One region of the Sporosarcina sp. FSL K6-1540 genome, then DNA from elsewhere that is predicted to be linked to it. Evidence: a T-box and tRNA genes for the amino acid it is inferred to sense, from the RefSeq annotation. Region 1 holds a T-box; the other holds one or more tRNA genes.
What was found. The T-box of region 1 lies ahead of argS (arginine--tRNA ligase). A T-box ahead of a tRNA ligase gene usually reads a tRNA of that ligase, here a tRNA-Arg.

Region 1 (3,245 bases):
TGGGTACTTTTTATTGTCTCGGCTTACGTCGTCTTTATTCCTTTTATTAAAGGAGAAAATCCATTCTAGCCCAACTAATGATAGTTAGTTGAACAAAGAACAAGAAATCAACAAGAGGATTTAATGGATCGCGCTAGTGAAAACGCCAAACGTAAATGTTTGGCGTTTTCACTAGCGCTTTTTGCTGTTTTTTTTACCGCTGAACGGACCTGTTGACTTCGGTATGATTTATTTCCAATCACATTTCCTCAGGTGCCTTCATACCTAACAATCGTAACGCCTCTTTCAAGACAATCGCCGTACTCGTGATCAGCGCAATTCTGTATGGCAGATGATCAGCATCGGAAAGCACTTTGACATTCCCGTAAAACGAGCTAAACGTTTGAGCGAGATCGATTGCATATTTTGCGATGATGGAAGGATCTAAATCATCCGCAGCGCGCTTGACTGTTTGTGGGAATTGCTCCAATGCTCGAATGATTGCCCATTCGAAATCATTGACGTCATCCACGCTATACGGCTGTATGTCACCAGCTTTTCTTAACACTGATTTGGCCCGTGCGAAAGCATATTGGACGTAGGGACCGGTTTCACCTTCTGTCTGGAGCATTGTTTCTAAGTTAAATTCGATATCGTGTTTGCGATGTTGTTTCAGGTCACCGAAAATGATGGCACCGACGCCAACTTCTTCAGCGACTTGCGCTTTATTCGCTAAGTTTGGATTCTTCGTTTCAATTGTCGACTGTGCAAGTGAAATCGCCTCATTCAAAACTTGCTCTAGCAAAACAATTTTCCCTTTGCGGGTGGACATCTTTTTTCCGGCTTTTAATATGAGACCGAAAGGAATGTGCTGGATATCGTCTGCCCACTCGTAGCCCACTTTACCGAGTACTTTCTTGAATTGTGTGAAGTGGAGACTTTGTTCATTTCCAACGACATAGAGAGATTTCACGAAATCATACGTTTCTTTTCTATCGATTGCAGCGGTTAAATCGCGTGTGGCGTATAACGTCGCGCCATCTGATTTCATAATCAAACAAGGTGGCATATCCTCACCCAGTTCAACCACGAGTGCACCATTTGATTCTATTAAGAGTCCTTTATCTGCTATTTCCTTAACGATGGGTTCCATCTTGTCATTATAGTAGGCCTCGCCGTTATAGGAATCAAAGGTAATACCCAGCAAATCATAAATGCGTTGAAATTCCTTGAGGGATTCCGTTTTGAACCACTTCCATAAAGCCAGTGCTTCCTTATCACCGTCTTCCAGGGATTTGAATGCTGCTCTGCCTTCAGCGTTAAGCGAATCATTGTGCTCTGCTTCTTCATGGAATCGGATGTACAGTTTTAACAACGTCTGGATTGGAGCTTGCTGGACCTCTTGTTCGTTGCCCCATTTCCGGTAGGCTGTCAGTAGCTTGCCAAACTGTGTGCCCCAATCTCCGATGTAATTGATTTTTACGGTCTTAAAACCATTCTTTTCGAGTAGTAGTGCAATCGAATTTCCGATGACGGTGGAGCGCAAATGCCCCATGGAAAATGGTTTGGCAATGTTGGGGGAAGATAAATCGATTGTGACAATCCCGCCATTTCCTTCATTAGATGACCCATAGGAAACGGATGGATCCAGAATTTTCTGCAGTAGGGCACTGGTAATTGTAGTACGGTTCAGAAAGATATTCACATATCCGTTGACGGCTTCTGCTTTACGAATTAGCGGATGTTCGATTGCCAGGGCGATTTCATTGGCAATGACAACAGGCGATTTTCTAAGTTCCTTTGCGAATGGGAAGCATGGTAAAGCCAAATCGCCTAAATGTGCATGGACAGGCTTTTCTAGCATGTTTTCATCCAATGGAATCGGACTAAATTGTTGCAGCACTTGCAAGACATCCATTTTCATTGTCAACACTCCTTTTGGTTGATTGAACTAAAAAAGCGTAAAAAAAAGCCCTCATCTCAAATTAATGAGACGAAAGCTTACTTCCGCGGTACCACTCAAATTGCCCGTATAGGGCCACTTCCTCATAACGGCGAGACACCGGCTTTTCTAAAACGCTTGGAAAAGCATCTCCGAAGTGCGGTTCACAAGTATTCTTTACCGGGCTTCCACCTTCCCCAGTTCGCTGAAAAAGAAATCATTGCTACTCTCTTCATCACAGATGTTGTAGTTGAATGTATCAAAATGGTGATTGGCTGTCAATTGAAAGTAACAATAATTCACAAGTGAAAACTGTTTGGAGTTAACTTCTAAACTATGTGTAGAACACTGCATTTAGTGCTGAATGACAAAATAGAACCGACATCGGGAAAAAAGGATATTTTTTTAGATTTTAAATTAATGTTTATAACTTGTGTATCATTTGCAAGAATGACGATGATGACGGTCAAAGCGACACGAGAAAATGACTGTGGATATGTGGATAAGTTATTGATGGTAGGGCAAGTAAACTTTTTCCCTATTTACGATTAGACCACAACATGTTAGGGTAAGTATAATGATTAAGACACTACATATAGTGTTAGTGGCGAAATTGAACGAAAGCTGTATTGTTGACAAATAGGAATTTAGAGTGTCAAATAAGTTCTTGACTACCTAACTACAGCCAACAAATTATCCCTCAGTAAATAAAACTCATAAACGATGGATCTGCCTGAAAAAGGTGGGATTATCGTTTTTTATTGGAAATAGAAAAATTAGGTTTGATAAAGGAGCCGATGAAAATGACAATGAATATTACTAAGACGAGTACGCAGATGCTATTGGAAGACTTACAGAACGAGTTTGGTGGGGAGAAGATTCGTCCATTATTTGCTGCAAGTGAAAAATGGAATGAGCGTCATCCTGGAGCAAGCGCATCAGAATGGACAAAAGCGATGATTCTAGAAACGCTCAGCAATATCGATGAGGTATCGACGTACTGGACTTTCGTTGCGGCCCGAATTCACTTACGTGATGTTTACAATCGTCAAGCTCAGCTTCGCGGTGCAAAGGTCTATACGGATTTTGCTGAAAACGTTGCCCGTCTAGTCGAGCAGGGATTATACACACCCGTCTTAACTGAAAAGTATTCACGCGAAGATCTTGTTATTCTCGGTAATCTAATCGAACCAGAACGGGACAAGCTATTTACATATATCGGTTTGAAAACACTTATGGACCGTTATGTCGCTGTTGACTTTAGCAAACAATCGGTTGAACTTCCGCAAGAGCGCTGGCTTGTTATTGCGATGACATTGATGCA
Region 2 (3,245 bases), 1.4 Mb from region 1:
TTTTTGGGACGAAAGAATAGCGGGGCTTCTTAACTGGATAAAAGCCGCCAAAGATATAATTTTGGCGGCTGAAGTCTTCTCCATAGTCTTGTCTTTTTTATTTAAGAATGAAACAGAACTCCTACCAATATCGCTTCGACGCTGGATGGTCTATATGAGAAAGAGCATTTCATTATCTGTGATGAAATCTGCAACCTGGAGTACGTCTTTCTTGAATATAAGTAGTATCAACTAGTAATCACCTAATAATCTCGGCATATACATCTCAAAATCACATTTCTCTCGATAATGAACACCCTAGTGCAGGCGCGGCAAAGGGGTCGCCGAAGCCGTTAGACTGGATGCGAAGCGATATCCAGGCTTACGGTGAAAGGCATCCCCAAAGCGTCAAGCGTTCTACAATCCACACCCCGAATTATAACTCTCTCCTTATTGAGCGCCACAGTAGATTCAATGGGATTCTTTAATTCAACATATATAGTGAGAATTTAAGTGAACTAGAAAACTATATATAAACAAATTAAAAAGTAGCTTTACAAGTTCATTAAGAACTTGTAAAGCTACTTTTATGTATGACCCCTACGGGATTCGAACCCGTGATACCGCCGTGAAAGGGCGGTGTCTTAACCGCTTGACCAAGGGGCCAAATTATATATGGCGGAGAAGGAGGGATTCGAACCCTCGCACCGCTTTCGCGATCTATACCCTTAGCAGGGGCACCTCTTGAGCCGCTTGAGTACTTCCCCATATATAAATGGCTCCGCAGGTAGGACTCGAACCTACGACCGATCGGTTAACAGCCGATTGCTCTACCACTGAGCTACTGCGGAATGGTGGGCCTAAATGGACTCGAACCATCGACCTCACGCTTATCAGGCGTGCGCTCTAACCAGCTGAGCTATAGGCCCTTTTTGGAGCGAGTGAAGGGAATCGAACCCTCATCATCAGCTTGGAAGGCTGAGGTTTTACCACTAAACTACACTCGCATAACAATGGTGGCTCAGGACGGAATCGAACCGCCGACACAAGGATTTTCAGTCCTTTGCTCTACCGACTGAGCTACTGAGCCACGTATTTAGTTTACATTAAGTCGTTAACTTATTCTAAACCTTATAGTATTAATAAAAATGGCGGTCCCGACCGGGATCGAACCGGCGATCTCCTGCGTGACAGGCAGGCATGTTAACCGCTACACCACGGGACCATTTGGTTGCGGGGACAGGATTTGAACCTGTGACCTTCGGGTTATGAGCCCGACGAGATACCACTTCTCCACCCCGCGACAACAATATAAGTACTATTTAATTTCACCACTAGTTAAAAATGGAGGAGGTAGAGGGATTCGAACCCCCGCGGGATTTGACTCCCCTGTCGGTTTTCAAGACCGATCCCTTCAGCCGGGCTTGGGTATACCTCCATGGCTGTATATAATAGTGGTGGACCTTGCAGGACTCGAACCTGCGACCGGACGGTTATGAGCCGTCTGCTCTAACCAACTGAGCTAAAGGTCCTTTAAGATGGCGGCAGAGGGGATCGAACCCCCGACCTCACGGGTATGAACCGTACGCTCTAGCCAGCTGAGCTACGCCGCCAGGATCTTTATTAAAATTGTGTTGGTGGAGCCTAGCGGGATCGAACCGCTGACCTCCTGCGTGCAAGGCAGGCGCTCTCCCAGCTGAGCTAAGGCCCCATTATAGCTGGCAATTATTAAAGCACAAATCTACTTAAAATGGTATATTCTTTAAGCGGCGAATCTGCTTAAAAATCTTAATGGTCGGGAAGACAGGATTCGAACCTGCGACCCCTTGGTCCCAAACCAAGTGCTCTACCAAGCTGAGCTACGTCCCGAAGAATTATAAAGTTTAAAAACATAATGGTGCGCCCGGCAGAAGTCGAATCCACAACCTCCTGATCCGTAGTCAGGTGCTCTATCCAATTGAGCTACGAGCGCATATAAGTGAAAAGTTATTAATGCCGAGAACCGGAATCGAACCGGTACGGTAGTCACCTACCGCAGGATTTTAAGTCCTGTGCGTCTGCCAGTTCCGCCACCCCGGCAAAAATATGGAGCGGAAGACGGGATTCGAACCCGCGACCCCGACCTTGGCAAGGTCGTATTCTACCACTGAACTACTTCCGCATTATAAGTGCGGGTAAAGGGAGTCGAACCCCCACGCCCGAAGGCACTAGATCCTAAGTCTAGCGCGTCTGCCAGTTCCGCCATACCCGCAATATAAATTATGACACTAAGTCATAAAAATGGTGAGCCATGCAGGATTCGAACCTGCGACCCTCTGATTAAAAGTCAGATGCTCTACCAACTGAGCTAATGGCTCGAAAAGTGGTGCCGGAGAAAGGACTTGAACCCTCAACCTACTGATTACAAGTCAGTTGCTCTACCAGTTGAGCTACTCCGGCTAATAGTTTTCATTATAAATAAAATGGTGGAGGATGACGGGCTCGAACCGCCGACCCCCTGCTTGTAAGGCAGGTGCTCTCCCAGCTGAGCTAATCCTCCTGGGTATAAGTGCGACAAACTTCAGTTGTTCGTCCTATTCATAAACCTATGTAATAATTGTTACAAGACCGGCGACGTCCTACTCTCACAGGGGGAAACCCCCAACTACCATCGGCGCTGAAGAGCTTAACTTCCGTGTTCGGGATGGGAACGGGTGTGACCTCTTCGCAATCGTCACCAGACTTGTATGATCTTTTCTCAAAGACAATAATTATTATAACATATCATCTAATTAATTGCAAGTACTTTTTTTATGAACGGTACTTATTCGCTCAAAACTGAATAAAACAGACATTGTGCTACACAGAATCAGGGTAATCAAGCCCTTTTCAAAATTGGTTAAGTCCTCGATCGATTAGTATCCGTCAGCTCCACACGTCGCCGTGCTTCCACCCCAGACCTATCAACCTCATCTTCTTTGAGGGATCTTACTTACTTGCGTAATGGGAAATCTCATCTCGAGGGGGGCTTCATGCTTAGATGCTTTCAGCATTTATCCCGTCCATACATAGCTACCCAGCGATGCCTTTGGCAAGACAACTGGTACACCAGAGGTATGTCCATCCCGGTCCTCTCGTACTAAGGACAGCTCCTCTCAAATTTCCTGCGCCCGCGACGGATAGGGACCGAACTGTCTCACGACGTTCTGAACCCAGCTCGCGTACCGCTTTAATGGGCGAACAGCCCAACCCTTGGGACCGACTACAGCCCCAGGATGCGATGAGCC

Region 2: it has a tRNA-Arg gene. The T-box ahead of argS (arginine--tRNA ligase) is inferred to sense a tRNA for this amino acid. The anticodon was not compared.

Annotation. Positions count from the first base shown of each region.
Region 1 is NZ_CP152018.1:1,291,573-1,294,817, reverse strand. Features, by position in the region: gene argS (arginine--tRNA ligase) at 239-1,903, opposite strand; T-box leader at 1,966-2,169, opposite strand; gene MKY15_RS05685 (ribonucleoside-diphosphate reductase subunit alpha) at 2,725-3,245, shown strand, end outside.
Region 2 is NZ_CP152018.1:2,709,276-2,712,520, reverse strand. Features, by position in the region: tRNA gene MKY15_RS12840 (tRNA-Glu) at 574-645, opposite strand; tRNA gene MKY15_RS12835 (tRNA-Ser) at 656-746, opposite strand; tRNA gene MKY15_RS12830 (tRNA-Asn) at 756-830, opposite strand; tRNA gene MKY15_RS12825 (tRNA-Ile) at 832-908, opposite strand; tRNA gene MKY15_RS12820 (tRNA-Gly) at 913-986, opposite strand; tRNA gene MKY15_RS12815 (tRNA-Phe) at 994-1,069, opposite strand; tRNA gene MKY15_RS12810 (tRNA-Asp) at 1,129-1,204, opposite strand; tRNA gene MKY15_RS12805 (tRNA-Met) at 1,208-1,282, opposite strand; tRNA gene MKY15_RS12800 (tRNA-Ser) at 1,325-1,417, opposite strand; tRNA gene MKY15_RS12795 (tRNA-Ile) at 1,435-1,511, opposite strand; tRNA gene MKY15_RS12790 (tRNA-Met) at 1,519-1,592, opposite strand; tRNA gene MKY15_RS12785 (tRNA-Ala) at 1,615-1,690, opposite strand; tRNA gene MKY15_RS12780 (tRNA-Pro) at 1,772-1,848, opposite strand; tRNA gene MKY15_RS12775 (tRNA-Arg) at 1,875-1,951, opposite strand; tRNA gene MKY15_RS12770 (tRNA-Leu) at 1,973-2,058, opposite strand; tRNA gene MKY15_RS12765 (tRNA-Gly) at 2,066-2,140, opposite strand; tRNA gene MKY15_RS12760 (tRNA-Leu) at 2,149-2,230, opposite strand; tRNA gene MKY15_RS12755 (tRNA-Lys) at 2,261-2,336, opposite strand; tRNA gene MKY15_RS12750 (tRNA-Thr) at 2,343-2,418, opposite strand; tRNA gene MKY15_RS12745 (tRNA-Val) at 2,443-2,518, opposite strand; rRNA gene rrf (5S ribosomal RNA) at 2,585-2,700, opposite strand; rRNA gene MKY15_RS12735 (23S ribosomal RNA) at 2,854-3,245, opposite strand, start outside.